Regions from separate parts of the Rhizobium sp. NRK18 genome, predicted to be linked through region 4. Evidence: predicted binding sites of a transcription regulator. Region 4 holds the regulator's gene; each other region holds the start of a gene.
The links. The regulator PhoB, encoded in region 4, activates phosphate uptake and scavenging genes when phosphate is short. The targets are predictions, from matches to a motif close to TGTCATNNANCTGTCAT.

Region 1 (7,765 bases), 2.1 Mb from region 4:
GAACGTTTCATCTCGGATGGCGGCCAGTTTCACGTTATCGGCCTCTTCGATGAGCAGGCGGGCGCAATTTCCGGCAGCAGGGCAACTTTGCAGGAGACGTCCGGTGAGGGCGCTCTCGTCGCCGGGGCACCCTCGCCTGAGGGACCTGTACCTGCTGGCGGCGAGAATTCCTTCGGGCAGGATCTTTTCAAGGAACTGCTCGACAATCTTCCGGTCGCCACATTTGTGCGTGCGCGAGACCATCGGCTGATCGCCGCAAATCGTCACTATGCCCATATCGTCGGCATGCCCGAAGAGGAGCTGGTAGGAACGACCCAGCCAGATATCTTCGGTCCCGCGGGGTATGAATACCAGGCCGCGGATGAGGAGGTTCTCAAGACCGGGCGAACGGCCGAATTTCAGCAAACGGCGGTCCTGTCTGACGGCGCGGACCATGACCTGCTTTGCCGTGTCTGCAGTGTTTCCGCCGGTGGCAGGTCCTTCCTCGTCGGGACGATCACCGACGTTACGGAGCTCAAGCAGCGCGAGGCGCAGCTGATTGCCGAAAGGGCGAAAACCGAAGCCCTGCGCGGCGATCTCGAACGTCTCGTGTCGGCGATGCCCGTCGGCGTGGTCATCATGTCGAGCGAACTCACCGTGGAATACGTCAATCCGGAGGCCCGCAACATATGGGGCTGGGGCGATGACCTTGTGCTCGAAGGCATGGGATTTGCCGAGGTGGTGGAGGTGACGCGCAGGAGCGGCATGGTGCCGGTCAAATCCGAGGCGCTGGAATCCTATGTTGACCGGCGGACGAAGGAGCTCGCGGATGGCAATTTCGACGAGCCGCAGGAGATAGAATATGCCAACGGCAAGACCGTTGTCGTCTCGAACCGGCATCTGAGCGACGGACGCCTGCTGATGATCTACACGGACGTGACCACCATCCGGTCGCGGGAGATGGAGATCGATCAGGTACAGGAACAGCTGTCCCGTCTCGGGCGGTTCATCTCCGATGCAACGCGGGTGATGTCGCAGGGGCTGCTGCTGATCGAGGACGGGCGCATTCTGCTTGCCAATGACGCATTGCCGGCCATGCTGGAACTGCCGCCGGAGTTGCTGTTGCCCGGCGCCGCGTGGACAGACCTCATTTCACATTGTGCTGCGCGGGGCGATTTCGAAGGCGCGCTCGAAGACAAGCGGGCGGAATGGGACAATTTTCTCCAGAACGACCAGGCGTTCTCCGCCGGTTTCCTGGCCGCAGGCAAGACCTGGGTGCATATGGAAGCCTCGCCCAACGGACTTGGTCAGTGGACCATCGTGCTGACCGACATGACGGAGATGAAGCAGCGTGAAGAAGAGCTGAAGGTGGCGCTCTCCCGCAGCGAGGCCGCAGACCGGGCGAAGTCCGATTTCCTCGCGGCCGTCAGCCACGAAATCCGCACGCCGATGAACGGTGTTCTCGGCATGGCGGAACTGCTTGCCAAAACGGATCCGGATCCGCGGCAGAAGACCTTCATCGACGTGATGATCAAATCCGGCAAGGCCCTGATGACGATCATCAATGACATTCTCGACTTCTCGACGATCGAGGCCGGCCAGTTGCGACTGGTCAACCAGCATTTCGATCCGCTCGAAGCGGTTGAAGACGTGGCGACCTTGTTTTCGGCGACGGCGTTCGAAAAGGATCTCGATATCTTCCTTTCGAGCGACGACAGCCTGCCAAGTGCGCTCGTCGGCGATGCCGGCCGTCTGAGACAGGTTCTCATCAACCTTGTCAGCAACGCCATCCGCTTCACCGAAGAAGGCCACGTGCTGATCGACGTCTCGTCGAAGCCCGACAAGGACGATCCCAGGCGGATACGGCTGGTGTTGACGATCAGGGATACGGGAACAGGGATCGACGGCGAGAAGCTGCCGACCATATTCGACAAGTTCCATCAACTGGATGCGGGAAGCAGCAAGCGCCATGAGGGCATGGGGCTGGGCCTGTCGGTGACGGCCGCACTGGTCGATCTCTTCCACGGTACGATTGCGGTCGAGAGCGAGCCCCACGTCGGCTCCACCTTTATCGTCGAGCTGCCGTTCGAAGTCGCCGCGCATCGCGAGCGGGTCTGGTCGCTGCCGGTGGATCTCGGCGGAAGCGGTGTTCTCGTCGTCCATTCCAATCCGTACGGTCGCGCGATGCTCACCAACAAGCTGTCCGACTGGGGTTGCGACGCGGTGGCGGCGGAAGATGCGGCGATGGGGATGCAGATCCTCCGGGCTGCCATCGAAGCGGGGGTGAAGCCGGCCGCGATCATCGTCGACGACAGGCTTGACGACATGAAGGGCACGACCGCCGTTGGTATCATCCATCGCGATATATGCCCGCATATTCCGGCCATCCTCCTGTCATCGCTGGATGCCGCGGAGCGGGGGCAGCCGAAGACCGGCACGATCGCGGACACCTATGTGGTCAAGCCGGTGCGGCTTGGAATTCTGCGCAACACGCTGATCGAGGTTCTCAGGACTGCGGTGCGCGAGGTGCCAGACGTCCGGCATCGGCAGCAGCAGGGTCCGCGTCCGGAAACGAGGCCGCCGGCGGTCGACGCTTCGACCCTGGTGCAGCGGATTGATGTGCTGGTCGCCGAGGACAACGAGGTCAACCGGATCTTCTTCTCGCAAATCCTCCTCGAGGCGGGCCTTCGCTTCAAGATGGTCGAAAACGGCTCGGAGGCGGTGGCCGCATGGGAGGCATCGTCGCCCGCGCTGATCCTCATGGATATCTCGATGCCGGTGATGGACGGCTTCGAGGCTGCCCGCATGATACGAGACCTCGAACAGGAAAGGGGCGATGGCGCGCATGTGCCGATCATCGGCATAACCGCCCATGCACTCGAACGGGAGCGCGAAATCTGCCTCCATGCCGGCATGGATGATCACCTCGCCAAGCCGATCGTGCCATCGGTCCTGCTGGACAAGATTCATGCGCTGCTGAGCGATGTGGAAGGCGAAGGGGCGGGGCAATCACGCCGCTGAAGGGGACGTCTTCGTTCCAAACAGCATTTCGCGCTTGCCGGCAAAGCCGGGCCGGCGCCTGACCTCGAAGCCCGCGGCGGCGAGATTGCGGCGCACGAAGCCTGCCGCGGCATAGGTGGCGAAACTGCCTCCCTCTGCGGTCTTCGCAAAGACATCGGCCATCAGTTCCGGCGACCACATGTCGGGATTGCGCGACGGCGCGAAGCCGTCGAGATACCAGGCGTCAAAGGGCACTGGAACGGCGGGAACGGTGTCCATCGCCGAGCCGCAGACGATCGTCAGCGTCGTGCTGCCGTCGAGTTCGAGCGTGACGATGCCCTCAGGGGCGTCGGGCCAAAGGTCTACCAGCCCCTGTCGTTCCGCGTCTATCTCCGGCCAATGGGCGAGCGCCCTGTCGATCTCGTCGCGCTGCATGGGATAGAGCTCGAAGGAGGTGAAGTGTAGATGACCACCTGCCGGGCGCGACAGCTTCCATTGCCGCCAGGTTTCGCAGAGGTTGAGGCCTGTGCCGAAGCCGAGTTCGCCAATCCGGAAATCCTGGCCGTCCTGCCAGCGCGCCGGCAATCCGTTGCCGTCCATGAACACGTAGGCGCATTCCAGCCGCCCGTCCGTCTGGCAATAAAAGTGGTCGCCAAAGGCGGTCGAATAGGGCATATCGCCCTCGCGCCATTCGAGCCTGTTGCCGGAGGCGCCGTCGTTTGAAATTGGATCCGTCATGAGCCAAGCCGATAATACCGCGGTAGCGAGCGGTCAATCGTCCACCGGTCTTTTGATCGTCGGCGGCGGCATCATGGGGCTGTGGGCAGCCTGCAAGGCAGCCGCGGCGGGGCTCGATATCGTGCTCGCCGATGCGGGCCGACTGGGCGGCGGAACAAGCAACGGCTTCCTCGGCGCCTTGATGTCTCACCAGCCGGACCGGTGGAACGCGAAGAAGCAGTTTCAGTTCGATGCGCTGGTCTCGCTGGAAGCCGAAATCGCCGCGCTGGAAGGGATGACGGGCCTTTCGACCGGATATCGCCGTTGCGGCCGCCTGCTGCCGCTGACCCACGAGCAGAACCGCGAGCGCGCCTTCGGGCATGCAGACGACGCACGACGGAACTGGCAGGCCAGCGGTGCGGACTATGTCTGGCAGGTGCTGGAGCGCTCACCGTTTGCGGATTGGCCTGACGCCGAAGCCGCGCCGTTCGGCGTGGTGCTCGACACGTTTGCGGCCCGTGTGTCGCCCAGGGCATTGACGGCGACGCTGATCGCGGCCCTTCGGCAGTCGGGCCGGGCAAGGGGTCTGGAGAATGCTGCGGTGACCGCCATCGATCCGGATGCCGGCGTCGCCTCTGTCGGCGATAAGACCATCCGGTTTGGCCACTGCCTGATTGCCGCCGGCGTGGGGTCGTTTCCGCTTGCGGGCGCCCTGACTGCCGCAGGCAAGCCGCTTGGCAAGCCCGTCAAGGGACAGGCCGCATTGCTGAAGGCGGATATCGATCCGACACTGCCGGTGATCTTTCATGACGGCGTCTATGTGGTGCCGCATGAAGATGGCCTGGTCGCAATCGGCAGTACCAGCGAGGAGGAGTTCGATCGGCCGTTCTCGACCGATGCCCTGCTCGATGACCTGCTGAAGCGGGCGAGGGTGCTGGCGCCCTGCCTCAGGGACGCGGCGGTCGTGGAACGCTGGGCCGGGCTGAGGCCGAAGGCGATCGGACGCGATCCGATGGCCGGCCGGCATCCTGCGCATGCGAATGTCTCGTTCCTGACGGGCGGCTTCAAGGTCAGTTTCGGGATCGCCCATCGGTTGGCAAGCGCCGTCGTCGGCGAGATTATCGGAGCGCCTTCGGAAATCGACGTTCCGGATAGTTTCCAGGCCGCAAGACACTTTGCCCTTGCCGGCAAGATATGAGCGCATTTCGGCCATATCCCCGTCGTCAATCTGTTACGCAAATCACCTAAACCGGCGCAAACGGCATCGGAAAGACCGATGCGGACAGATTTCATCCTTCCTGCGGGATGTACGACATGCGCTATTCTATCGTCTTTACACCGCCGCCGCGCCATCAGCTTGCGGAGGCGGCGGCCTTGTGGCTCGGCCGCGACGCTTTCGCGGGCCATCTCTATGAACCGCATGGCATCGGCGGGCTCGGCATCCATGAGATCGCCTTTCACACCGCGCTGCCGCGCCGGGCGGGCTTCCACGCCATGCTGCAGGCGCCGTTCCGGCTGAAGGAGGATGCCAATCCGGCGTCTCTTCTCAAGCACATGATGACGTTTGCCGGCGGCCGCCAGCCGTTCCTGCTGCCGCCGCTCGAAGTCGCGCGGGTCGGGCAGGGACTGGGTCTGATCGCATCGACCTATCCCTATGAAATGCATGAACTGGCCGCCGCCGTCATCCATGAGTTCGACGCCTACCGCGCCCCGCTCAGCGATGTCGAGATCGAGCGGCGCAACCCCGATATCCTCAACGCCGCCGAATTTGCCAATCTCCATCGCTGGGGCCATCCGCATGTGATGGACGAATACCGGTTCCACATGATGCTGACGGGTGCGCTCAACGTGTCCGAACTGGAGCGTTTCGAGCGCGCCCTGAACCGGTTCTTTGCGCCGGCCCTCGAAACACCGCTGGAAGTGGCAAATCTGGCGCTGATGATCGAGGAGGAGCAGGGCGCTCCGTTCCACGTGCACTCGCTGCATCCGCTTGGTCCCGTGTCGCAGAAAAAGAGGGCGTAGAACGCACCGCTTTTTGGCTTCGCGCCCTCGACAATCCAATCGCACCTGATAATTTTTGACCGACTGGAAAAAAGGTGCGTCGATGGACATAGACAATTATCCCCGCGATCTCGTCGGCTATGGCCGCCAATCTCCCGACCCGAAATGGCCGGGCGATGCGCGGATCGCGGTGCAGTTCGTGGTCAATTACGAAGAGGGCGGCGAAAGCTCGATCCTGGATGGCGATCCGGGGTCGGAATCGCTGCTGTCGGAAATCGTCGGCGCGCAGTCCTGGCCGGGGCAGCGCAACCTCAACATGGAATCGATCTACGAATACGGTTCGCGCGCCGGCTTCTGGCGTCTCTATCGCATGTTCACGAGCCTGAATGTCCCAGTGACCGTCTACGGCGTCACGCTTGCCATGGCGCGCAATCCGGAAGCGGTTGCGGCGATGAAGGAAGCCGGCTGGGAGATCGCCAGCCACGGTTATCGCTGGCTCGAATACAAGGACTTCCCGATCGAGAAGGAACGCGAGCACATTCTCGAAGCTGTGCGGCTGCACAAGGAACTGACCGGATCGCACCCGCTCGGCATGTATCAGGGCAAGCCGTCCGACAATACGCTGAAGCTTGTGATGGAGGAGGGCGGGTTCCTCTATTCGAGCGATTCCTATGCCGACGATCTGCCCTATTGGGTGCCGGGTCTCGACGGCAAGCCGTTCCTGATCATTCCCTACACGCTCGAAACCAACGACATGCGTTTCGCCACGCCGCAGGGCTTCAACGCCGGTGACCAGTTCTTCAACTACCTGAAGGACGCCTTCGACGTGCTCTATCAGGAGGGCAAGGAGGGGCAGGCGAAGATGATGAATGTCGGCCTGCACTGCCGTCTCGTCGGCCGCCCGGGCCGTGCCGCCGCGCTGAAGCGCTTCGTCGAATATGTGCTGTCCCACGAGAAGGTGTGGATCCCCAAGCGGATCGAGATCGCCCATCACTGGCACGAGCACCACAAGCCGCAGATCATGTGATGATGGACAGACAGGAATTCGTCGCCCGCTTCGGCGGCATATTCGAGCATTCGCACTGGGTCGCCGAGCGGGCCTATGATGCGGGCCTCCGGGAGCCGCTTTCGGCGGAAGGCGTTCATGCCGCCCTATGCGACGCCTTTCGCGCGGCGAGCGACGAGGAGAAGCTGGGCGTGCTTCGCGCTCACCCGGATCTCGCCGGCAAACTCGCGATTGCCGGCAAGCTGACCGAGGACAGCCGCAAGGAGCAGGCCGGCGCCGGTCTCGACCAGTTGACGGCCGCGGAGCATGCGCGCTTTACGGAGCTCAATGCGGCCTATGTCGCGAAGTTCGGCTTTCCTTTCATCATTGCCGTGAAGGGCCTCTTCAAGGATGCCATTCTGGCGGCGTTCGAGACACGCATTCATCACGAGCGCGGCGAGGAACTGGAAACGGCGTGCGCACAGGTGGAGAAGATCGCGCGGCTGCGGCTCGAAGCCCTGTTTTCGGAGAATGCCCCATGATTGACGTCGTTGACGTGCTGCGCTTGCGGCTGATGGATTGCTCATGATGAGCCGCGTGCTGTCGATAAGGCCGCTGACCAAGGCGGCCTTTGCCCCCTTTGGCGATGTGCTGGAGGCCGATCCGCAGACCATGCGGCTGATCAATGGCGGCACGACGGAGCGCTTTCATGCGCTCGCCACCGCCGAAGCCGAAGGCGAGGGGGCTTCGGTCATCCTCAACATCTTCCGCGGGCAGGCGCGCAGCTTTCCTTACGCTGTCGACATGATGGAACGGCACCCGTTCGGCAGCCAGTCGTTCACGCCGCTTTCCGGCCGGCCTTTTCTGGTGATCGTTTCGACGGACGAGGACGGACATCCCGGCGAGCCGCAGGTGTTCCTCGCCGAGGCTCACCAGGGCGTCAATTATCGCCGCAATGTCTGGCACCATCCGTTGATGGCGATCGGCGAGGCGTCCGACTTCCTGGTTGTCGATCGCGCCGGGCCGGGCAACAATCTCGAGGAATTCTTCTTCGACACACCCTTCACGATCACGGAGCCGAAG
Region 2 (7,765 bases), 170 kb from region 4:
ATGTCTTCCGGCAGTTTTCCGAGGATCGCCAATCCGGTTCTGGTGCCGGCGAGACCCGTGACGATCATGGCTGCAACGAGCGGCAGCCAGTCGGAAAAGACGAAGCCGGCAAAGCCGAAGGCGATGATCTTCAGAAGATGCTGGATCGTCATGACGGCGGCAAGCGATGCGACCAGCGACTTCCGGTCGTCGAAGGATTTTTCGAACGCCGCAGCATTCAGAGGCCCGGTCGCACCGAAGAACATGCTGGCGAATGTGGTGACGGCGCCAGTCGCGGCGAAACCCGGCAGGTTCATTGCCCGCATTTTCGAAAACTTGATCCAGGTGACCAGAATGATGAAGGTGCCGAGCACGAATTCCAGCGTTGCTTCCGGAAGGGCGACGACGATCCGGCTGCCAAGCCCGGCCCCGATCATCCCTCCCACGAGGAAGGCGCCGATCTGCGGCCAGGCGATATCCGCACGCTGCATGACGGCACGCCCGGCATTGGAGCCAAGTTGCACCGCACCGTGGACGGGGATCAATGCCGCCACCGGCATGTAGAAGCTCAAAGCCGCAAGCATGGCGACGCCGCCGCCGATGCCGAACGTGGCCGTCAGCGCGGACGTGAAGAAACTGACGATGACGAGAACGGCTGCCGCCGCCGGATGAAGATCGGGCGGCAGGAGCGTCTGGAGCATGGGATCAGGCAGCCTTGCCGCTGTTCGTGTACTGGCCGTGCTGACGGTAGCGCACGAGGTAGGACGGCAGGACCGACTGCAGGATGACCGGCGTGATGCTCATGCCCTTCAGCGTCCGGCCTTCCGCCTCGGCCTCGGCCGAAACGAGGTTGTCCTTCTTCAGGAGCGTTACCTGGTCGGGGGTCAGCGGCGGTGCGATGAAGGGAACCATCGAGGCGATGCTGCCGATCATCGATGCGATGCCGAAGGGGATCGAAACGAGCGGACGCTTGCGGAAGATCACCGCCAGCGTGGTTTCCAGACACTGCTTGAAGGTCATGACCTGCGGTCCGCCGAGCTCGTAGATCTTGCCCTTGGCGACCTTGCCCTCGACGGAGCGGGCGACTGCTTCGGCCACGTCTTCCACGTAAACGGGCTGGAACTTCGTCTTGCCGCCGCCGATCAGCGGCAGGAACGGCATGAAGCGCGCCATATTGGCGAACTTGTTGAAGAAATCGTCTTCCGGACCGAACACGATCGACGGGCGCAGGATGACTGCGTCCGGCTTGATCGCCAGCACGGCGGCCTCTGCCTTGCCCTTGGTGCTGGCATAGGTGGATTCAGCCGAGGCGTCGGCGCCGATCGCCGAGATATGGGTCAGGCTGGCATTGGCGTTGCGCGCGGCTTCCGCCACGGCCCGGGCGCCAAACTCCTGCACGGCGTCAAAGGTCTGGCGGCCGCTTTCGAACAGGATGCCGACGCAGTTGACGACATGGTCGGCACCGGCAACGGCGGCGTCGACGGAGGCGCGGTAGCGCAGGTTCGCCTGGACGAAGGAAATCTGCCCGACATTGCCGGCCGGCTGCAGGAACCAGGCGAGATCCGGGCGGCGCACCGCGACGCGGATCCGGTAGCCGCGCTTCGCGAGCGCGCGCACCACATGGCGTCCCACGAAACCGGACCCTCCGAACACGGTGACGAGTGGAGGAAGGTTGGCAAGAGTCATGGCATGCTCCTCGGCAATGAATAGGCGTCTTTCAGTGAGCTCAATTCGTCTCTAGCCGAATTGGCATGCGAGGTGAAGTGCCAACTCGCCGCATCGAAACCGCTTTTGCGCTGTTTTGTTGCAATTGCGAAGGCCGCACCCCGCTCAAACGCCCTCGACCAGCATCAGCTCTCCATCCGCATACTGCTGGCGGATCTTGATGGCTTCCTGGTACTCCGGCGAATTGTAGCAGTCACGTGCTGCCTGCAGCGACGGAAACTCGATGATGACGTTGCGCGACCGGGGCTTGCCCTCGCACTCGATCACTTCACCGCCGCGGGCGAGGAAGTTCGCGCCAAAACGCTCGAACGCCGGTTTAGCCTTGGCAACGTACTGCTTGTAGTTTTCCGGGTCCCGCACATCCATGTGAGCGATCCAGTATCCCTTTGCCATCTTTCTCTCCCTGTCTTGTTCTATCGCTGTCGATGTCAGTTGTTCGCCGGCCAGAGCGCGATTTGCATCTCGTCAAGGATCGCCCGCGCCGCGGCCTTCGGATCGTCGGCCTTCACGATGGGGCGGGCGACGACAAGGTGGCTGGAGCCGGCGTGAATGGCTTCGCCCGGCGTCATCACCCGCTTCTGGTCGCCCTTGTCGGCGCCTGCGGGGCGAATGCCCGGCGTGACCACGGCCATGTCGGGGCCGAGGATCTGGCGGACGGCGGTCGCCTCTTCGGCCGAGCAGACGATGCCGCCCATGCCGGCTGCGCGCGCCTGTTCCGCCCTCCTGGCGACAAGGCTCTTCGCATCCGTCGCGTAGCCGGCGTCGGCAAGGTCGCCGTCATCCATGGAGGTGAGCACGGTCACCCCGAGCAGGCAGAGGCCGGAGCCCCTTGCGGCTTCGACGGCCGCCTTCATCGCCTTCGGGTAGGCGTGCAGGGTCAGCATGCTCATGCCCATCTTGGCGATGTTCTCAACCCCGTGCGCCACGGTGTTGTCGATGTCGAGGAGTTTCATGTCGAGGAAGATCTTCTTGCCGCTTTCGGCAAGCTCGCGGGCAAATTCAAGTCCGCCGGCGAACACCAGCTGATAGCCGATCTTGTAAAAGGAGATGTCGTCGCCGATCTGCGAGACGATCTTCTCCGCCTCCGCAACCGTTGGAACATCCAGTCCGACGATCAGCCTGTCGCGTGCACTCATCCTTCGATCCCTCGTCCGATTTCAGCCGGACCCAAGTCGCACGGGACGGCATCGGGGGCAAGCGAAAATTGGGGTCTTAACGCGCGCTCAGGCCTTGCGGTAGATCCACAGCTGCGCCGGCGGAATGTTGCGGACGATGAAGTCGAAATGCTGGATCTGGTAGCGATCGGGACAGGCGACGACCGGCGAGACCGGGCCGTAAGTGATCTGCACCACCGGCCGGCCGGCCGGAATGCGGGCGAGCAGGCTTTCCAGGAAGCTGACGCGGGCATGCATCGGAAAATACAGGAGCGGCACGGCCGAAATCACGCAGTCGAAGATGAGGTCCTTCTTCTCGCCAAGTGCGCGGTCGAGGTCGCATGCATCACCATGGATGAAGTTGACGCCCTGGAACTGCTCGACGAGATGCCGGTAGAAATCGGAGGAATATTCGATCGCATAGAGGTCTTCCGGCTTCACCCCCTTTTCGAGGATCGCCTTGGTGATGACGCCGGTTCCGGGGCCGAGTTCGAGGACCGGCAGTCCGGACCCTGTGTTGACGACGCTTGCCATCTTGCGGGCGGTGATGGAGGAGGTCGGGACGATCGCACCGACCTGCTTCGGCCCCTGCATCATGCCTTTGAAGAAGCGGATCTCCGCATCAAATTTCTTCTCCAGCTTTTGCTTCAGGCGGATCGCCATGGCGTCCTCTCCTCTTCCCGTCGTTATCGTTACAAAAAATGTCGCAGTCAAATTTATATATGCGTTGTCGTCGGTTTGGCAGCGAAATTGTGCTGATGGTCTGTCGAATCTGAATTGCCGGGAATTGCGGCTTTAGCGAGACCGTTACTGCGTCAGACGCGCATCGGCATCAGGACATACAGTGCGTCGTCGCCTGCAGTGTCGCGGATGAGCGTCGGCGAACCGGCGTCGGCGAACAGGAAAATCGCTTCCGAGCCCGACAGCTGGCCGGTGATGTCGAGGAGATACTTGGCGTTGAAGCCGATCTCCAGCGGGTCGTTCTCGTAGCCGGCGGCGATTTCGTCGGTCGCGCTGCCAGAATCGGGGTTGTTGACGGTCAGGAGGAGCTGTCCGTCGGACAGCGACAGCTTCACCGCACGGCCGCGCTCGGACGAGATCGTCGACACGCGGTCGACCGCCTGTGCGAATGTCTGGCAATCGACGGTCATTTCCTTGTCGTTGCCGGTCGGAATGACGCGCTGGTAATCCGGGAAGGTGCCGTCGATCAGCTTCGACGTCATGACGATCGAGCCGATGGTCAGGCGGATCTTGGCGTCGGATACTTCGACGGTGACGACGACGTCGGGATTGTCGACCAGCTTCTGCAGTTCGCCGACGGTCTTGCGCGGGATGATGATGCCCGGCATGCCTTCGGAACCCGACGGCGCATCGACGTCGGCACGGGCCAGACGGTGACCGTCGGTGGCGACGGCGCGCAGCTTCAGGTCGCTGGCGGCCTCGACCGTGTGGAAGAAGATACCGTTCAGGTAGTAGCGGGTCTCTTCCGTCGAGATGGCGAACTGCGTGCGGTCGATCAGCATCTTCAGGTCGGTCGCCTTCAGGCGGAACGTGTGGCTGAACGTACCGGCGGTCAGGTCCGGGAAGTCGGACTGCGGCAGGCACTGCAGCGAGAACTTCGAGCGGCCCGAGGCAACCGTCATCGCCGTACCGTCGGTGTTGGTGGCAAGCAGGACTTCCGCGCCGTCCGGCAGCTTGCGGACGATGTCATAGAGCAGGTGGGCCGGAACCGTCGTCGCACCGGCCTGTTCGATATTGGCCGGCGTCGCCTCGGTGATCTCGAGATCGAGGTCGGTCGCCTTCATGTCCAGGCTGGCGCCGTCGGCCTTCAAAAGCACGTTCGACAGGATCGGTATCGTATTGCGGCGCTCGACCACGCGATGAACGTGGTTCAGCGATTTCAAGAGATTGGACCGCTCGATCGTAATACGCATTTTTGACTCTGCCGCTTTCGATAGGACCATCCAGGCGGATGGCGGTACTTCCATGGACTGTGCCGGGACCGGGCCGGCGGATGTGGAGGCGCAAAATGGCAGATGTTGCCGTTGCATTGCAAGGGCTTTGTCGTCGCGGACGGTCTCTTATCCCCGAGCTTGCGGGCAGGGCGGCCTTGCCGCATAACGGTCCGGCGCACCGTGAAGCCGAGTGTCGCCCGCGCATGGTCCGAACATTGGAATGAATATAAATGAATGAAAGTCCCGCCGAAGCGCCTCGCGGCTACCGCCTGAACAATGTCGTGGTGCCGGCGCGCCCGCTGGAGCCGGCGCTCTATCTGGTGGCTACCCCGATCGGCAATCTCGGCGACATCACGCTTCGCGCGCTGGAAACGCTGGCCGGCGCCGATGTGCTCGCCTGCGAGGACACGCGCGTCAGCCGCGTGCTGCTCGACCGCTTCGGCATTCGCGGCCGTCCCTATGCCTACCACGAACACAACGCTGCCGAGGCCGGGCCGAAGCTCCTGCAGGCGCTGGAGGACGGTCGCTCGGTCGCGCTCGTCTCCGACGCCGGCACCCCGCTCGTTTCCGATCCGGGCTACCGGCTGGCGTTGCAGGCGATCGATGCCGGTTACCGTGTCGTCCCCATTCCCGGCGCTTCGGCGCCTCTGGCCGCGCTCCTCGGCTCCGGCCTGCCGAACGATGCCTTCCTGTTTGCCGGCTTCCTGCCGTCGAAGGACAAGGCGCGGCGCGACCGCCTTGCCGAACTGGCCGGCGTGCCGGCGACGTTGATCTTCTTCGAATCGCCGCACCGGATCGCCGCGACGCTTGTCGCTGCCGCCGACGTGCTTGGTGCGCGGCCGGCAGCCGTCTGCCGCGAATTGACGAAGACCTATGAAGAGTTCCGCCGCGGTCTGCTTGCCGATCTTGCGGGGCAATACGAAGGACAGTCGGTCAAGGGCGAGATCGTGCTCGTCATCGGCCCGCCGGAAGAGGCCGCCCCACCGGAAGCGGCGGATGTCGACAATATATTGAGAGATCTCGCGGCGACGCTTCCCGCCGGCAAGGCCGCTTCGGAGGCGGCGAAGCGCACCGGCCTGCCGCGCAAGGAGCTCTACGACCGCCTGATGGCGCTGAAGGGGTGACGCGATGGCCGACGGCGACGGCAGGTCCCGCAGACGCAAGGCCTATCGCCGCGGCCTCCTGTCGGAATACGTCGCCGCTTTCTTCCTGATGCTGAAAGGCTATCGCATTCTTTCGGTCCGCTATCGAACGAAGGTCGGAGAAATCGACATCATTGCCCGCAAGGCCGATCTCGTCGTCTTCGTCGAGGTGAAGGCGCGTTCCGATGCGGGCGCGGCGATCGACGCGGTCGGCTATGGCGCCCAGCGCCGCATCCGCTCCGCAAGCGACATCTGGATGTCCCGCCAGCCCGATTGCGCCCGGCTTTCCTGGCGTTACGACATCGTCGCGGTCGTTCCGTGGCGTTTGCCGCGCCACCTACAAGACGCATTCTGAGTGCTTCGGCGCGACAGTTCCGGCGTCATGAAACTGTCATCCGATTGTCACCGGCCGTTCATTCGATGTGGCTAGAGAACTGAAAGTAAAGCGAAACCGTCCGGTCGCTGAACGAACGTCAAAGTGAAAATTCAAGCTTGACGGCATATTAAACGTCTCTAATGTCTCAACTCTTCTGAGGAGGAGAGGAACACCATGATAAAGAAAATCGCTTTTGCAGCCCTGGCGCTCAGCCTGACGGCCTCCGCATCCTATGCCAAGACGCAGATCACCTGGTGGCATGCCATGGGTGGCGAGAACGGCAAGAAGCTCGAAGAAATCGTTGCGAACTACAACAAGTCGCAGGACAACTACGAAGTTATCCCGACCTACAAGGGTTCGTATCCTGAAACGATGACCGCTGCGATCGCCGCTTTCCGCGCCAAGCAGCAGCCCGACATCGTGCAGGTCTTCGAAGTCGGCACCGCAACGATGATGGCCGCCAAGGGCGCCGTCTATCCGGTCTACAAGCTGATGGCCGACACCGGCACCGAATTCGATCCGAAGGGCTTCATCTCGGCCGTGGTCGGCTACTACACCGACACCGATGGCAACATGCTGTCCATGCCGTTCAACTCGTCCACCCCGGTCCTTTACTACAACAAGGACGTCTTCAAGAAGGCCGGCCTCGATCCGGAAACTCCGCCGAAGACCTGGGAAGACATGGAAGCCTATTCCAAGAAGATCATGGAGTCCGGCGCGGCCAAGTGCGGCTTCACCACCGGCTGGATCTCCTGGGTACAGCTCGAGAACTTCTCCGCCTGGCACAACCTGCAGATCGGGACCAACCAGAACGGCTTCGGCTCGGTCGACAGCCAGCTGACCTTCAATGGTCCGACGCAGGCTCGCCACTGGGCGAACCTGAAGAAGTGGCAGGACGAAGGCCTGTTCCAGTATGGCGGTCCGGTCGGCGGCGATGACGCTCCGCCGAAGTTCTATTCGCAGGAATGCGCCATGTACATGAACTCGTCGGCCGCCCGTGCAGCCGTCGTCAACAACGCCAAGGACTTCGAAGTCGGCGTCGGCATGCTGCCGTACTATTCCGACGTCAAGGGCGCCCCGCAGAACTCCATCATCGGCGGTGCAACGCTTTGGGTCCTGCAGGGTCACGACCAGGAAGAGTACAAGGGCGTGGCGGACTTCTTCCATTACCTGTCCTCGCCGGAAGTCCAGTCCGACTGGCACCAGTTCTCCGGCTATCTGCCGATCACCCAGGCTGCTTACGACTACACCAAGAAGCAGGGCTTCTATGACAAGAACCCCGGCGCCGAAGTGGCTCTGAAGCAGATCACGCTGAACCCGCCGACCGAAAACTCCAAGGGTCTGCGCTTCGGCAACTATGTGCAGGTCCGCACCATCATCGACGAAGAATTCGAAGCCCTGCTGTCCGGTCAGAAGGATGCCCAGGCTGCTCTC
Region 3 (7,765 bases), 1.1 Mb from region 4:
CGGAAACCGTGTTGAGGATGAAGTCGAAGCTGCCGCGCTGGGCCGCCATCGCTTCGGCGTCCTTCGAGACGACCACTTCGTCCGCGCCGAGGCGCCTGGCGTCTTCGGCCTTCGACGGCGACGTGGTGAAGAGCACGGTATGGGCGCCAAAGGCGTGGGCGAACTTCAGGCCCATGTGCCCGAGCCCGCCAAGGCCGATGATGCCGACCTTCTGGCCCTTGCCGACCTTCCAGTGACGCAGCGGCGACCACGTGGTGATGCCGGCGCAGAGCAGCGGTGCGGCACCGGCAAGGTCGAGCTTCTCCGAGACCTTCAGCACGAAACCCTCATAGACGACGATCGCCTTGGAATAGCCGCCCTGGGTGATCCCGCCCAGATACTTGTCCTTGCCGTTGTAGGTGCCGACCATGCCGCCGGTCTCGCAATATTGCTGCAGGCCTTCCTGGCAGCTCGGGCAGGTACGACAGGAATCGACCATGCAGCCGACGCCGACGAGATCGCCGGCATTGAATTTCGTGACCTTGGAGCCGACCGATTTCACTCGGCCGACAATCTCATGGCCGGGGACGATCGGAAATGTCGTGCCGCCCCATTCGTTGCGCGCCATGTGCAGGTCCGAATGGCAGACGCCGCAATAGAGAATGTCGATCTCGACGTCTTCGTCGGTCGGTGTGCGGCGGTCGAACGAGAACGGTCCGAGGGGCTTGTCGGCGGCGGAGGCAGCATAGCCGGTGCAAACGAAGGTCATGTCTGGTTTCCCTTGATCAAACTGTGGTCCCTGGAGATGGAAAGGCTTGCGCGATCGCGCGACCTCGCCGGATGGCGGAGGCTCCCGGCGAAAACCTAGGCGTGGAGCGGCTAAAATCAAGCGATCGGCGTTCGCCGCATGCTTTCCCCTGCGACGATTTATTTTACCAAAGGGACAATAATTCATCTGGCCATCCCGGACCGTCACTGTCATCATCCCGCCATCAATTCCGACGTAACGACAACCAAGCCGGGAAGGCCTAGCGCCCGACCAATCGTCATCGAATTCGATCTGGGAGACAGACAATGCCCCACCTCCTCTCCTCCACCGCGCTCACCCGCCGCTCGCTGCTCGGTGGGCTTGCCGCCGGTTCGGCCTTCATCATGCTGCACCCGTTCGCCGCGCACGCCGCCGCCAACCAGGCGCATCTCAGGATCATGGAAACGACCGATATCCATGTGAACCTGCTGCCCTACGACTATTACGCCGACAAGCCGAACGACACGATGGGTCTGGCCCGCACCGCCTCGATCATCGACGGGATCCGGGCCGAGGCCGGCAACTCCATGCTGATCGACAATGGCGACCTTCTGCAGGGCAATCCCATGGGCGACTTCATGGCCTACAAGAAGGGCATGAAGGCCGGCGACATGCATCCGGTGATGAAGGCCATGAACATGCTCGGCTATGATTGCGGCACGCTCGGCAATCACGAGTTCAACTACGGCCTCGATTTCATGTTCAACGTGTTGAACGGCGCCAATTTCCCGATCGTCTGCGCCAACCTGACCAAGGGTCAGTTGGCGTCCAACCCGAAGGACGACGAGCTCTTCTTCAAGCCCTATGTGATCCTTGAGAAACAGATCAAGGACGGCTCCGGCGAGATGAGCCCGGTCAAGGTCGGCTTCATCGGTTTCGTGCCGCCGCAGATCATGGTCTGGGATGCCAAAAACCTTGAGGGCAAGGCGCAGACCCGCGACATCGTCGAAGCGGCCAAGGCCTGGGTGCCGGCCATGCGGGAGGAAGGCGCGGATATCGTGATCGCCCTCTCCCACTCCGGCATCGATGCGACCGGCCCAGGCGAGCGCATGGAAAACGCCTCGCTCTATGTCGCCGGCGTCGAGGGCATTGATGCGGTGTTCACGGGCCACCAGCATCTCGTCTTCCCCGGTCCGAAGACCTGGGACGGCATGGCCGGCGTCGATCCGGTGCGCGGCACGCTGCAAGGCAAGCCCGCCGTCATGGGCGGTTTCTGGGGCTCGCACATGGGCCTGATCGATCTGCTTCTCGAAAAGGACGGCAAATCCTGGAAGGTCGTCGATTTTACGACCGAGGCGCGGCCGATCTATCACCGTACCGAAGACCGGAAGATCGTCGCCGACGTCAAGAGCGACGAACGCATCACCGATGCGGTGAAAAAGGAGCACGAGGAAACGCTCGCCTACGTCCGCACGCCGGTCGGCAAGACATCCGCGCCGCTCTACTCCTACTTCGCGCTGGTCGCCGACGACCCGTCGGTGCAGATCGTCTCGATCGCCCAGACCTGGTACATCAAGGACATGCTCAAAGACACGGAATACAAGGACTATCCGGTGCTCTCGGCGGCAGCCCCGTTCAAGGCCGGCGGCCGCGGCGGTGCGGACTATTACACCGACGTTCCGGCCGGCGATATCGCCATCAAGAACGTCGCCGACCTCTACCTCTATCCCAATACCGTGCGCGCCGTGCTGATCACCGGCGCCGAAGTGAAGAACTGGCTGGAAATGTCGGCCGGCATGTTCAACCAGGTCAAGCCCGGCGCCAAGGATGCGCCGCTGCTCAACCCCGATTTCCCGTCCTACAATTTCGACGTCATCGACGGCGTCACCTACCAGATCGACCTGTCACAGCCGGCCATGTTCGACAAGGACGGCAAGAAGGTCTCCAACGGCGCCGGCCGCATCGTCGATTTGAAGTTCGACGGCAAGCCGATCGATCCGGAGAATAAGTTCGTGGTCGCCACCAACAATTACCGCGCCGGCGGCGGCGGCAACTTCCCGGACATCAACGACAGCAAGATCGTCTTCGTGGGTCCGGATACCAACCGCGACGTGATCGTGCGCTACATCATCGATCAGGGCACCATCAATCCGTCGGCGGACGACAACTGGTCGTTCAAGCCGATGGAAGGTACCACCGCCGTCTTCGACACCGGGCCGAAGGGCCGGCAGTATGCATCGTCGGTCAAGAGCGCAAAGATCGAAGATGCCGGCGACGGCGCCGACGGCTTCGCCAAGTTCCGCCTGGTGCTCTGACGGGCAAACAAGACATGCCAGGGCCGCTGCGGATCATTCCGCGGCGGCCGGAGCATCCTTCTTGCCAGGCACGTCGTGCGATCCCGCGGGGCATTGGCTCAGAAGCAGGCGGAACCGCTCCATCATCCAGCGCGCGGCAGGCCCGGGCGGACTTGCCGACCGCCACATGGCGAAGATCGGGAAGTTGGACGTCTCGAACATGTCCATCGTCAGCCGCACCAGCCGCCCTTCCTGAATATCCTTCTCCACGACCGCCCCCGGCATGCCGCCCCAGCCGAGCCCGGCGCGCAGCAGCGTGTGCTTCGTCATCATGTCGCCCACCCGCCATGTGCGCATGGAAAAGACGTTGAAATCCCGGCCGCGCGTCTGGCCGGTGGCGTCGGAGACGACGATCTGCACCTCGTCGCGGACATCGGCAACGGTCAGCGGCCGGTCGAGCTTCGCCAGCGGATGATCTGCGGCAGCCATCGGATACATGAAGGACTGGCTCAAGCGCTCGACGATGATCCCGTCCTCGACCTTCATCAAGGCCCCGCCTATGCCCAGATGCGCATTGCCATGCTCGACCAGGTCGCTGACCATGAAGCCGGAGCCCCAGTTGACGTTCAGCTGCACCGTCGGAAAGGTCTTCTGGAACGCGGACAAGGCAGCGACGAAGGCCTGTTCCGGCACCATGACGCTGACGGCGAGCTTCAGTTCGCCCTCGAGCCCCTCCCGCAGGGCGGCGGCCCGGCCGCGCAACGAATTGAGCTGCGCCGCCATTCGCCGTGCATCTTCAAGCACGGCCTTGCCGGCTTCCGTCAGCACCGGCTGGCGCGATCCTGACCGATCGAACAGTGCCAGCTGCAACTGGTCTTCCAGGTTTGATATGGCATAGCTCACCACCGACTGGGCCTTGTTCAGCTGGCGCGCGGCGGCCGAAAAGGAGCCCGTATCGGCAATGGCGATCAGCACCTGAAGCTGATCGAGCGTCGGATTTGGCTGCATGTCTACCCATCCAATAATTCGATGATATCAATCCATATTATCATGGTTTTATATATTAATCATCTGACTTATCTAATTCGTCAACAGCGCCGGGGGACATCACTCGGCCATTGATTTCAATGACGAAAGGCACTTAAAATGTCGAATATTCTTCTCGTTACCTCTAGCCCGCGCGGCTCTGACTCGCTGTCCACCAAGGTCGCCACCGATCTGGCCGAAAAGCTCGCAGCCAAGGCCGCCAACAACGGCATCATCCACCGCGATCTCGGCTCCGAGCCGGTCCCGCACCTCGACACCGTTTCGACCAATGCGATCCGCAAGGCTCCGGCCGACCGCAGCGCCGACGAAGCCGTTGCTGCCGACTACTCCGACAAGCTGGTCGCCGAACTGCTGGCCGCCGACACGGTGATCCTCGCCACCGGCCTGATCAACTTCAACATCTACTCGACGCTGAAGTCCTGGATCGACAACGTTGCCCGCGCCGGCCACACCTTCAAGTACACCGAAACCGGCCCGCAGGGTCTGGCCACCGGCAAGAAGGTCTACATCGTCCTGTCGTCCGGCGGCGTCTACTCCGAAGGCCCGGCAGCCCCGATGAACCATGCGGTTCCGTACCTCAAGACGGTTCTCGGCTTCATGGGCATGACCGATGTCGAAGTGATTTATGTCGAAGGCCTCGCCTTCGGACCGGAAGCCGCCGAAAAGGCGATCGCCACGGCGCAGGCCAAGGTCCAGGAATTTTCTGAAGCAGCCTGATTTTTCAAACCTGAATTCAATATAGATCTTTTCAAACATTCATAATGTCAGGGCGCGGCCTCATTGGAGACCGCGCCCTTTTTTATTCCTTGCTCGCAAAACGGTATCCGGCCGAGCAACCGGCTTGCCTCTTGGTCAGGCCGGCTTGGACATCTGGGCGACATCGTTGCGGCCCGACACATGCGGCCTCTCGTGCCGGACGCTCGTCATGATCTGGTTCACGATGGCGGGCTCGATCTCGGTCAGCAGTTCGTCGACAGGCATCGCCCGTCCGAGCAGATAGCCCTGCAGCTGGTCGCATCCCGACAGCGACAGGAACACCGCCTGGTCCACCGTTTCGACGCCCTCGGCGACGACGCGCATGCCGAGCCCGGCACCGAGCGCAATGATCGTGCGGATGATCAGAGTCGCATTTTCGGAAACGGCGAGGTTCTTGACGAATTCGCGGTCGATCTTGATCGTGTCGAACGGATAGCGGCTGAGATAGCCAAGCGAGGAATAGCCGGTACCGAAGTCGTCCAGCGCGATGGAAAAGCCCTTGGCCTTCAGCGCCTTCAGGAGATGCAGCGCCCGCTTGTCGTCCTCGATCAGCGTGCTTTCGGTGATTTCCAGCTCGATCTGCGCGGGGCTTACCCCATTCGCCTCGACGATCTCGATCAGCCGCGGCAGGAAATCCATCTGGCGAAACTGGATCGGGCTGACATTGATCGAGATGTGCCGGTCGCCGAGATGGCTCCTGACGATCCGACAGGCTTCCTCGATCACCCATTCGCCGATCTGCACGATCTTGCCGGAGGCCTCGGCCACCGGAATGAAATCCGCCGGGCTGATGGTGCCTTTGTCCGGGTGATGCCAGCGCAGCAGCGCCTCGTAGCTGACGATCCTGGCGGTGGCCGAATCGACCCGCGGCTGCAGATGCAGCTCGAACTGGTTGCGGTCGATCGCGGCGACGAGATCCGCCTCCAGCTGGCGACGCTTCTCGGTCAACTCGCTCATGCCGGGCCGGTACATGTGCCAGATGTTGCGACCGGATTCCTTGGAATGGTAGAGCGCGATGTCGGCACGGGCGACCAGCAGTTCCGGATCGAGGCCGTGCTCGGGGCTGAGGCTGATGCCGACGCTGGCGCCGACCTGCACCTCCAGTCCTTCGCGGATCTGGATGGGCCGGGAGAGCTCCCGGACGATCCGCATGCCGAGATCGGTCATCTGGTTCTGGAATGTCACGCCCTTGACGATGACGGCGAACTCGTCGCCGCCGAGACGGGCGACCACACTGCCCTGCCCCGATGTCTGCTTCAGCCGGCGCGCCGCTTCCCGGATGACTTCGTCGCCGGCGGGATGGCCATGAATGTCGTTGACCAGCTTGAACCGGTCGAGGTCGATCAGCAGCAGCGCCGTCTGCTCGCTTTCCAGCGCCATTTCCACCGCCTTTGCCAGTTGGTGGTTGAACAGGCTGCGGTTGGCAAGTCCGGTCAGCGGATCATGCTGGGCGAGATGAATGATGTTCTTCTCGGCCGCCTTGCGTTCGCGCAGATCCACGATGCAGCCGATGCGAACGGCTTCACCCTTGTACTTGATGTTGCGGCCGCGGGCGGCAACGGGAATGCGTTCGCCGGAGGCATGCAGAAAGTGATACTCGTATTCCTCGGTGCCGTTTGCATCGATGATCGCCTGGACGCGTTCATGGTCCTCGGGCGCGATGAAGTCCAAGACGGGCCGGTTGATCAATTCTTCCATCGGCCGCCCGGCCAGGGTGACGAGCTGTTCGTTGCCATCGACGACAATGCCGTCGCGCAGCATGACGATCGCCTCGAAGGTCGCATTCGACAGCGCGGAGACGCGCTCGGCTTCCTCCGTCTGGCTCTTCAGCTTTTCGAGCTCGGCGCGCTCGCGTTCCTCCTCCTCGAGATTGTCCATCAGGCGGTTGAAGAGATCGGTCAGCTTTTCCGCTTCGTCGCCGGCAACGACGGGCAGACGCTTGTTGAAATCCTTGGCGCCGCCCAGAAGACCACCGAGCGCATCCTCGACGTGGCCGACGCCCAGACGGGTTCCGTGCTCGGCGACGTTGAGCCCCATCTCTTCCTGCTCCGCGGTGACGCGGATCGACGTCACCTTGTTGAGGAGCCAGAAAAACAGGAAACCGGTGCAGAAGGTCCAGTAGAAGTTGAGCAGCGAGCCGAAGGCCTGGATATACAGCTGTCCCACCGCACTGCCTGCCGGAAGCAGATGCGCCGGCGCAAGCACGGCGAGACCGACGGTGCCGACGACACCGGCGAAGGCGTGCACGCCGATCGCGCCGACCGCGTCGTCGATCTTCCACCGCCGCTCGACCCAGATGTTGCCGTAGACGGCCGCAAGTGCCCCGGCAGCGCCGATCAGCATGGCGCCATCCGTTCCGAGAACGTGACATCCTGCCGTGACGGCCACGAGGCCGCCGAGCAGGCCGGAGAGCGATTTTTCCGGATAGATGACGCCGTCCTGGAAATAGCCGACGCAGTAGCCGACACAGGCGCCGACACCGCCGGCCAGCACCGTGTTCAAGATGATGCGGGCGATGTCCGGCACCGCCTTCAGCGTCGAGCCGCCATTGAAGCCGATCCAGCCGATATAGAGCAGCAGGGCGCCGGTTGTCGCCAGCACCGGCGAATGGCCGGTGATGCGGATCGGGTTGCCGCGGGCATCGAACCGTCCGATGCGCGGGCCGATGACGATACAGGCGGCGAGCGACACCCATCCGCCGGTCGCATGCACCACCGTCGAGCCCGCGAAATCGACAAAGCCGAGATTGGCGAGATAGGCGGAAGGGTTTTCAAACAGCGCCGCGCCCCAGGCCCAGTGGACGAAGACCGGATAGATGATACCCGACAGGAACAGCGACCCCATCACGTAGACCCAGAGTCGCATCCGCTCGGCGACGGCCCCGGACACGATCGTCGCGGCCGTGCCGCAGAACATCACCTGGAAAACGAAGAACCCCGCC
Region 4 (7,765 bases):
CAGCCTGTCCCTGCCGGAGCGCAGCGTCACCGCCTTCATCGGTCCGTCGGGCTGTGGCAAGTCGACCCTGCTGCGTGTCCTCAACCGGATCTATGAGCTTTATCCAAAGCAGCGCGCCGAGGGTGAGGTGCTGATCGACGGCGAGAACATTCTCGACAAGTCGAAGGACCTCAACCTGCTGCGCACCAAGGTCGGCATGGTCTTCCAGAAGCCGACCCCGTTCCCGATGTCGATCTACGAGAACATCTCCTTCGGCATCCGCCTCTACGAAAATCTCAACAAGAGCGAGATGGACGAGCGCGTGGAAGCGGCCCTGACCCGCGCGGCCCTCTGGAACGAGGTGAAGGACAAGCTGCATGCCAGCGGTCTCAGCCTGTCCGGCGGTCAGCAGCAGCGCCTCTGCATCGCCCGCACCGTTGCCGTCAAGCCGGAGATCATTCTGCTCGACGAACCGGCCTCCGCTCTCGACCCGCTCTCGACCGCCAAGATCGAGGAGCTGATCGACGAGCTGCGCGCCGACTACACGATCGTCATCGTCACGCACAACATGCAGCAGGCTGCCCGCGTCTCGCGCCAGACCGCCTTCATGTATCTCGGTGAACTGGTCGAATTCGACGAGACGGCGAAGATCTTCACCTCTCCGAAGGAAAGCCGCACGCAGGACTACGTCACCGGTCGCTTCGGCTGATCCGCAGCCGCGCTGAAGCCTGCCTCAAGATATCAGGGAACACCACCATGCCCTCGACACAACAGCATCTCATGTCGGCTTACGACGACGAATTGAAGTTCCTGCAGCGCCGGATCTCCGAAATGGGTGGTCTTGCCGAGCAGATGGTCAGCGAGTCCGTTCAGGCTCTCGTGACCGGCGATCTGGCGCTTGCCCAGAAGCTGATCTCCGACGACGTCATTCTCGACACCGGCGAGCGCGAAATCGGCGACGCGGCCGTCGTCACCATCGCACGCCGCCAGCCGGTTGCCGCCGACCTGCGCGAAATCATGGGCTCGATCCGCATCGCGGCCGACCTTGAACGCGTCGGCGACCTTGCCAAGAACATCGGCAAGCGCGTCATCGCGGTGCAGGGCACCGGCGTCCCGCGCAAGCTCGCCCGCGGCCTGGAACACCTGTCCGAACTGGCCTCGGTGCAGCTCAAGGAAGTGCTCGACGTCTACTCCAGCCGCTCGGCGGAAAAGGCCAAGTCGATCCGCGACCGCGACGAGGAAATCGACGCGATCCATACGTCGCTGTTCCGCGAACTCCTGACCTACATGATGGAAGATCCGCGCAACATCACCACCTGCACGCATCTTCTCTTCTGCGCCAAGAACATCGAGCGTATCGGCGATCATGCCACGAACATCGCCGAGACGATCTACTACATGACCACCGGCAGCCAGCCGGAAGGTGAGCGTCCGAAGGACGACAACACGTCGACCATGGGCGTGACGTCCGAGTGACGGCTCGATAAGTTGGAGAACCGTGAATGGTCCCGAAAATAGCGGTTGTTGAAGACGAGGAAGCTCTGAGCGAGCTTCTTCGCTACAATCTGGAATCCGAGGGCTACGAAGTCGAGGCGATCATGCGCGGCGACGAGGCGGAAATCCGCCTCAAGGAGCGCGTGCCCGACCTTCTCCTGCTCGACTGGATGCTGCCGGGCGTTCCCGGCATCGAGCTCTGCCGTCGCCTGCGCATGCGCCCTGAGACCGAACGGCTGCCGATCATCATGCTGACGGCGCGCGGTGAGGAAAGCGAACGCGTTCGCGGACTGTCGACCGGTGCCGATGATTATGTCGTCAAGCCGTTCTCGATGCCCGAACTGATGGCCCGCGTTCGGGCCATGCTCCGTCGTGCCCATCCGGAAGTTCTCTCCGCCGTGCTTCGCTGCGGCGATATCGAGCTCGACCGCGAAACGCATCGTGTCCACCGCAAGAGCCGTGAAGTCCGCCTCGGCCCGACCGAGTTCCGGCTTCTGGAATTCCTGATGGCGTCCCCGGGCCGCGTCTTCTCGCGTTCCCAGCTGCTCGACGGCGTCTGGGGCCATGACATCTATGTCGACGAACGCACGGTCGACGTTCACGTCGGCCGTCTGCGCAAGGCGCTGAACTTCTCCAACATGCAGGACGTCATCCGCACCGTGCGTGGTGCCGGCTATTCCATGGAAGTCTGACCTCCTGGAATTTTCATCCGAATGCTTCTGAACCCCGCTGTTCACAGCGGGGTTTTCTTTTGACTTCTCGCAGCCGGAAACGAAAAACGGGCCCGCAGGCCCGTTCGTCATGATGGTCTGTTCGGTCGCTCCGCCGCGATCAGCTGGCCGCTGCGGCGCGACGGCGGTCGCTGCTGGTCGGCTGATAGGCGAGGCGGGCGTGATAATTGCAGTACGGCGAATTGTCCGGGGACTCGCAGCCGCAGAAATGGAAGTCGTCCTGCAGCGGATCGCCGACCGGCCACTTGCAGGTGCGTTCGGTCAGTTCCGTCAGGGCCAGGCGGCGGGATATCGGCACGACGACGTTCGAGGCGGGAACGTAGCGATGCTCCTGGATCGCGTTGATTTCGACCTCTTCCTTCAGTGCCGTGGCGCCTGCCGTACGGGTGACGGTGCGGGTCGTAACGCGGGCTGCATAGTTCGGAGCCTTCGGTGCGGTCACGGGGCGCTTGACCGTGCGTGCCGCCGAGGACGCGCCGCCGGACTTTGCGCGTCCGGGAAGGTTGAGACGGTGAACCTTGCCGATGACGGCATTGCGGCTGACGCCACCGAGCTGTGCGGCGATCTGGCTGGCGCTCAGCCCATCCGCCCACAATTTCTTAAGCTTTTCAACGCGTTCGTCTGTCCAGTTCATTGGGTCTTCTCCGCCTGCAGTCCAATGCATGGCAGAATCCTTCACCGTGTCCCGAATTCCTTCGGAACGGAGTACGCCTCTTGTACTGCCGGGTGACTTTTTTCCGCCAAGCGCAAATTCTTAATGCATGTTTAACCTAGTGCCAGCCTGACTCCGTGACAAGAGTCGCCGGAATCATCGCGATTCGATTTCTCGGTTTTCCCCAACTTGCTGTTTGAAATTTTTTCGGCCGCCGGTCTGTTGCGAGGTCGTTCCCGCTTTTTCACGAAGCCCTGCGATGGCCTGATTTTGCGGGTGATTTGTTGACATCGGCACCCTATATGATGATAGTGCGGCAACCGCCCAAAAGGCGGTCTTTTTTATTTGTGCCCAGCCAACATAGCCCAGGAAAGGTCAGCGCCATGGCTCAGAACGGTCCGCTCTACGATACCTATGCAAGAGCACCTCTGCGCTTCGAGCGAGGCGAGGGTGTTTGGCTCGTGACGGAAGACGGCCAGCGTTATATGGACTTCGCCGCCGGCGTTGCCGTCAATTCTCTCGGCCATGCGCACCCGCATCTCGTCGAGGCATTGACCACGCAGGCCGGCAAGGTCTGGCACCTGTCCAACGTCTACGAGAACCCCGGCCAGGAAAAGATGGCTGCGCGTCTGTCGGCTGCGACCTTTGCCGAAAAGGTGTTCTTCACCAATTCGGGCGCGGAAGCCCTGGAATGCGCCATCAAGACGGCACGGCGCTACCAGTATGCCAAGGGGCATCCGGACAAGTTCCATATCATCACCTTCGAGGGCGCCTTCCATGGCCGGACCCTCGGCACCATCGCGGCCGGCGGCAATCCGAAATACCTCGAGGGCTTCGGCCCCAAGGCGCCGGGCTTCGATCCGGTGCCGTTCGGCGATCTCGCTGCCGTCAAGGCGGCGATCACGGAAGCGACCGGCGCCATTCTCGTCGAACCCGTCCAGGGCGAGGGCGGTGTCCGGCCCGCATCGAAGGAGTTCCTGCAGGCTCTGCGCGCACTCTGCGACGAACATGGCCTGCTGCTGATCTTCGACGAGGTGCAGACCGGCGTCGGCCGTACCGGCAAGTTCTTCGCCTATGAATGGGCCGGCATCACGCCGGACATCATGGCAATCGCCAAGGGCATCGGCGGCGGCTTTCCGTTCGGCGCCTGCCTTGCGACGGCGGAAGCCGCATCCGGCATGGTCGCAGGCACGCACGGCTCCACCTATGGCGGCAATCCGCTGGCCATGGCCGTCGGCAATGCCGTCCTGGATGTCGTCCTGGCCGACGGCTTCCTCGAGCATGTGCGCGATGTCGCACTGGTCTTCCGTCAGGGTCTCGCATCCCTGAAGGACCGGTATCCGGATATCATCGAGGATTTCCGCGGCGAAGGCCTGATGCTCGGCATCAAGGCGCGGATCCCGTCCGGAGAATTGCTTGCGGCAATGCGCGAGCAGCATGTTCTCGGCGTGCTTGCGGGCGACAATGTCGTGCGCCTCCTGCCGCCGCTTATCGTCAGTGCGGATGAAGCCCGCGAGGGACTGGCGCGCATCGAGCGTGCCGCCGAGGCGCTTCATTCCGCTCTCATCAAGAAGTCCGCCTGAGGCGGCCAAAGCGAAATTCTGACAGGTTATCATGGCAGCTACCAAGCATTTTCTCGATCTTTCCGCGGTCTCCTCGCAGGACCTCAGAGGCATTCTGAACGACGCCCGCACCCGCAAGGTGGCGACGAAGGACGGAACGGCTGACAAGCCGCTCGCCGGCAAGATGCTGGCGATGATCTTCGAAAAGCCGTCCACCCGCACGCGCGTCTCCTTCGACGTCGGCATGCGCCAGCTCGGCGGCGAGACGCTGTTCCTGTCGGGAACCGAAATGCAGCTCGGCCGCGCCGAGACGATCGGTGACACGGCCAAGGTGCTGTCGCGCTACGTCGACGCCATCATGATCCGCACCACCGACCACAAGCGCCTTCTGGAGCTTGCCGAACATGCGACCGTGCCGGTCATCAACGGCCTGACGGACGACACGCATCCCTGCCAGATCATGGCTGATCTCCTCACTTTCGAGGAGCACAAGGGACCGGTCGCCGGCAAGACGATCGCCTGGACCGGTGACGGCAACAACGTGCTGCATTCCTTCGTCGAAGGCGCGGCCCGCTTCGGCTACCGCATGAACATGGCGGTGCCGATGGGCTCCGAGCCGCACGACAAGTTCCTGAACTGGGCGCGCAACGAGGGCGCCGAGATCATGCTCTGCCACGATGCGGAGAAGGCGGTCTCGGGCGCCGACTGCGTCGTCACCGATACCTGGGTGTCGATGAACCAGGAGCACAAGGCCCGCGGCCACAACATCTTCCAGCCCTTCCAGGTCAACAAGCAGTTGATGGGCCGGGCGAAGGACGACGCGTTGTTCATGCACTGCCTGCCGGCGCACCGCGGCGAAGAAGTGACCGACGACGTGATCGACGGACCGCAGTCTGTAGTCTTTGACGAGGCGGAAAACCGCCTGCATGCACAGAAGTCCATCCTGGCCTGGTGCCTCGGGGCCATCTGATACGGCGCCGCCCCGTTTCGCGCGCCGAAACTTAAGGAGTATCCGCCATGGCGGAAGAAACCACCAAACTCGGCGAATTCGGTTTCGCCGGAGATGATAAGGTCGTGCCTTTCCAGGTGGAGGGGCTGGATGTGCGCGGCCGCGCGGTTCAGCTCGGCCCGATGCTCGACGCCATACTGGGGCGTCACGATTATCCCGTGCCGGTCGCCCGCCTTCTGGCGGAAGTCATCACGCTGACCGTGCTCATCGGCACGTCGCTGAAATTTGAAGGCAAGTTCACAGTCCAGACGAAGAGCGACGGACCGGTCGACCTGCTCGTCGCCGATTTCTCGACGCCCGACAGCATGCGCGCCTATGCCCGTTTCGACGAGGAGGCCCTCGAACTGGCGATCAGTGAAGGCATGGCCGAACCCGAGCAGTTGCTGGGAACGGGCGTTCTCGCCTTCACCATCGACCAGGGCCGCTTCAGCCAGCCCTATCAGGGCATCGTCGCTCTCGACGGCGCGTCGCTCGAAGAGATTGCCGGCACCTACTTTCGCCAGTCGGAACAGATCCCGACGCATATGCGGCTGGCCGCGGCCGAACTCTACGACCGCGACGAGGACGGCAAGGCCCGCCACACGTGGCGCGCGGGTGGCGTGATCGTCCAGTTTCTCCCGGAAGCGCCGGAGCGCATGCGCCAGCCGGATCTGCCGGGCGGCGACGGCGACGACAACGCCCTGCCGATGTTCGAGGACGATGCCTGGATGGAGGCACGCACGCTCGCCGAGACGATCGATGCCGACGAATTGACCGATCCGCAGGTCGGCGCGGAACGCCTCCTGTTCCGGCTCTTCCACGAGCGCGGTGTGCGTGTGTTCGATCCGCAGCCGGTCTACGACCGTTGCTCCTGTTCGCGCGAGAAGATCGGCGGCGTTCTCAAGGGCTTTTCGGCAGAGGAAATCATGGCGAGCGAAGAGGACGGCAAGATCGCCGTTACCTGCGAATTCTGCTCGACGACCTATGTCTTCGACGCCAATGAGGTGATCGAATAAGCTCGGACTGTTGCCGCTGATGGCCAGATCGGGCGGAAATGCGTGACGCATCGATAAAAACGATGCGTCACCTGCGACATAATATTTCTTGATAAATGATCTCATGATATTAAGGCTGCAGAAAACTGTTGGCCGGGCGCGTCCTGGCCGTGGCCACTATCCGGAGTAGACCCGATGAACGGACACAAGATCATTGTCACGGCCGCCATTGCCATGATGGTGGGCGCCGCCTTTACCGCCGCGACGGCAGCGGACGTGAAGACTTACGAGATCACCTTGAATGCCGACACCTTCAGCCCGCAGCAGATCAAGGCCAAGGCCGGCGAGCCCTTCCGCATCAAACTTCATAACAAGACGGAATTGCCGGTCGAGCTGGAGTCCGCCGCTCTCGGTTTCGAGAAGATCGTCGAAAGCGGCCACGACATCGTCGTGAACGTGCGTGCGAAGGAGCCGGGGACTTATGACTTCTTCGACGACTTCCATCCCAAGCAGTATGTCGGCCACGTCGTCGTCGAGTGATGTGACGGGAGAAGAGGCATGCTGGGCGCACTGGTCATCGTTTTCCGCGAGATATTCGAAGCCGGCCTGATCGTTGGCATCGTGCTGGCCGCAACGCGGCTGGTCGCCGGCAGCCGCTGGTGGATCGCCGCAGGTGTCGCCGGTGGCATTGCCGGAAGCCTGGTGCTGGCAGCCTTTGCCGGCGTTGTCTCGGAATGGGCGGACGGCTTCGGTCAGGAACTCTTCAATGCCGGCATCCTGGCGATCGCTGCCGTCATGCTGATCTGGCACAATCTCTGGATGGCGCATCACGGCCGCGAACTCGCCGCCGATCTCGCTGCCACCGGCAAGGCGGTGAGTGACGGTCAGCGGTCTCTGGCAGCGCTTGCGCTTGTCGTCGGCATTGCCGTCCTGCGCGAGGGCGCCGAAATAGCGCTCTTCATGTACGGCATCATTCTCGCCGGAGGCGACAGCTGGTCGTCGCTGGCGCTCGGATCGGCCCTCGGTCTGCTGCTTGGCGGCGGCGTTTCGGCGCTGACCTATTTCGGCCTTGTGAAAATTCCGATGCGCCATCTGTTCTCGGTCACGAGCGTCCTCATCACCTTCCTTGCCGCCAGCATGGCATCTCAGTCGGCTGCTTACCTGGAACGTGCCGGCAAGATCGACTGGCTTTCGGCGACTGCCTGGGACACATCCTGGCTTCTGCAGGAAGGCAGCATTCCCGGCCGCCTGATGCACACCATGTTCGGCTATTCCCAGCAGCCCAGCGAATTCCAGGTGCTGGTCTACGTGGTCACCCTGATCGCCGTCGTTGTCGCGACCCGCACGCTATCGGCCCGTGGCCA

Region 1: a site for PhoB is predicted at 4,915-4,931, ahead of NN662_RS06440 (DUF1045 domain-containing protein). Genes of this name have one in related genera too.
Region 2: a site for PhoB is predicted at 6,334-6,350, ahead of ugpB (sn-glycerol-3-phosphate ABC transporter substrate-binding protein UgpB). Genes of this name have one in related genera too.
Region 3: a site for PhoB is predicted at 956-972, ahead of NN662_RS10925 (bifunctional 2',3'-cyclic-nucleotide 2'-phosphodiesterase/3'-nucleotidase). Genes of this name have one in related genera too.

Annotation. Positions count from the first base shown of each region.
Region 1 is NZ_JANFMV010000001.1:1,395,126-1,402,890, forward strand. It holds gene NN662_RS06425 (response regulator) at 1-3,000, shown strand, start outside; gene mnmD (tRNA (5-methylaminomethyl-2-thiouridine)(34)-methyltransferase MnmD) at 2,989-3,717, opposite strand; gene NN662_RS06435 (NAD(P)/FAD-dependent oxidoreductase) at 3,716-4,894, shown strand; gene NN662_RS06440 (DUF1045 domain-containing protein) at 5,011-5,718, shown strand; gene puuE (allantoinase PuuE) at 5,801-6,724, shown strand; gene uraD (2-oxo-4-hydroxy-4-carboxy-5-ureidoimidazoline decarboxylase) at 6,724-7,224, shown strand; gene NN662_RS06455 (ureidoglycolate lyase) at 7,271-7,765, shown strand, end outside.
Region 2 is NZ_JANFMV010000001.1:3,625,626-3,633,390, reverse strand. It holds gene NN662_RS17235 (sulfite exporter TauE/SafE family protein) at 1-680, opposite strand, end outside; gene NN662_RS17230 (complex I NDUFA9 subunit family protein) at 685-1,665, opposite strand; gene NN662_RS17225 (DUF1330 domain-containing protein) at 1,810-2,097, opposite strand; gene pyrF (orotidine-5'-phosphate decarboxylase) at 2,133-2,840, opposite strand; gene pmtA (phospholipid N-methyltransferase PmtA) at 2,928-3,521, opposite strand; gene dnaN (DNA polymerase III subunit beta) at 3,674-4,792, opposite strand; gene rsmI (16S rRNA (cytidine(1402)-2'-O)-methyltransferase) at 5,044-5,937, shown strand; gene NN662_RS17200 (YraN family protein) at 5,942-6,310, shown strand; gene ugpB (sn-glycerol-3-phosphate ABC transporter substrate-binding protein UgpB) at 6,506-7,765, shown strand, end outside.
Region 3 is NZ_JANFMV010000001.1:2,339,027-2,346,791, forward strand. It holds gene NN662_RS10920 (NAD(P)-dependent alcohol dehydrogenase) at 1-748, opposite strand, end outside; gene NN662_RS10925 (bifunctional 2',3'-cyclic-nucleotide 2'-phosphodiesterase/3'-nucleotidase) at 1,054-3,042, shown strand; gene NN662_RS10930 (LysR family transcriptional regulator) at 3,076-4,029, opposite strand; gene NN662_RS10935 (FMN-dependent NADH-azoreductase) at 4,168-4,785, shown strand; gene amt (ammonium transporter) at 4,921-7,765, opposite strand, start outside.
Region 4 is NZ_JANFMV010000001.1:3,454,220-3,461,984, reverse strand. It holds gene pstB (phosphate ABC transporter ATP-binding protein PstB) at 1-688, shown strand, start outside; gene phoU (phosphate signaling complex protein PhoU) at 736-1,455, shown strand; gene phoB (phosphate regulon transcriptional regulator PhoB) at 1,482-2,165, shown strand; gene NN662_RS16380 (GcrA family cell cycle regulator) at 2,305-2,838, opposite strand; gene NN662_RS16375 (aspartate aminotransferase family protein) at 3,240-4,439, shown strand; gene argF (ornithine carbamoyltransferase) at 4,471-5,388, shown strand; gene NN662_RS16365 (Hsp33 family molecular chaperone) at 5,436-6,422, shown strand; gene NN662_RS16360 (cupredoxin domain-containing protein) at 6,597-6,941, shown strand; gene NN662_RS16355 (FTR1 family protein) at 6,960-7,765, shown strand, end outside.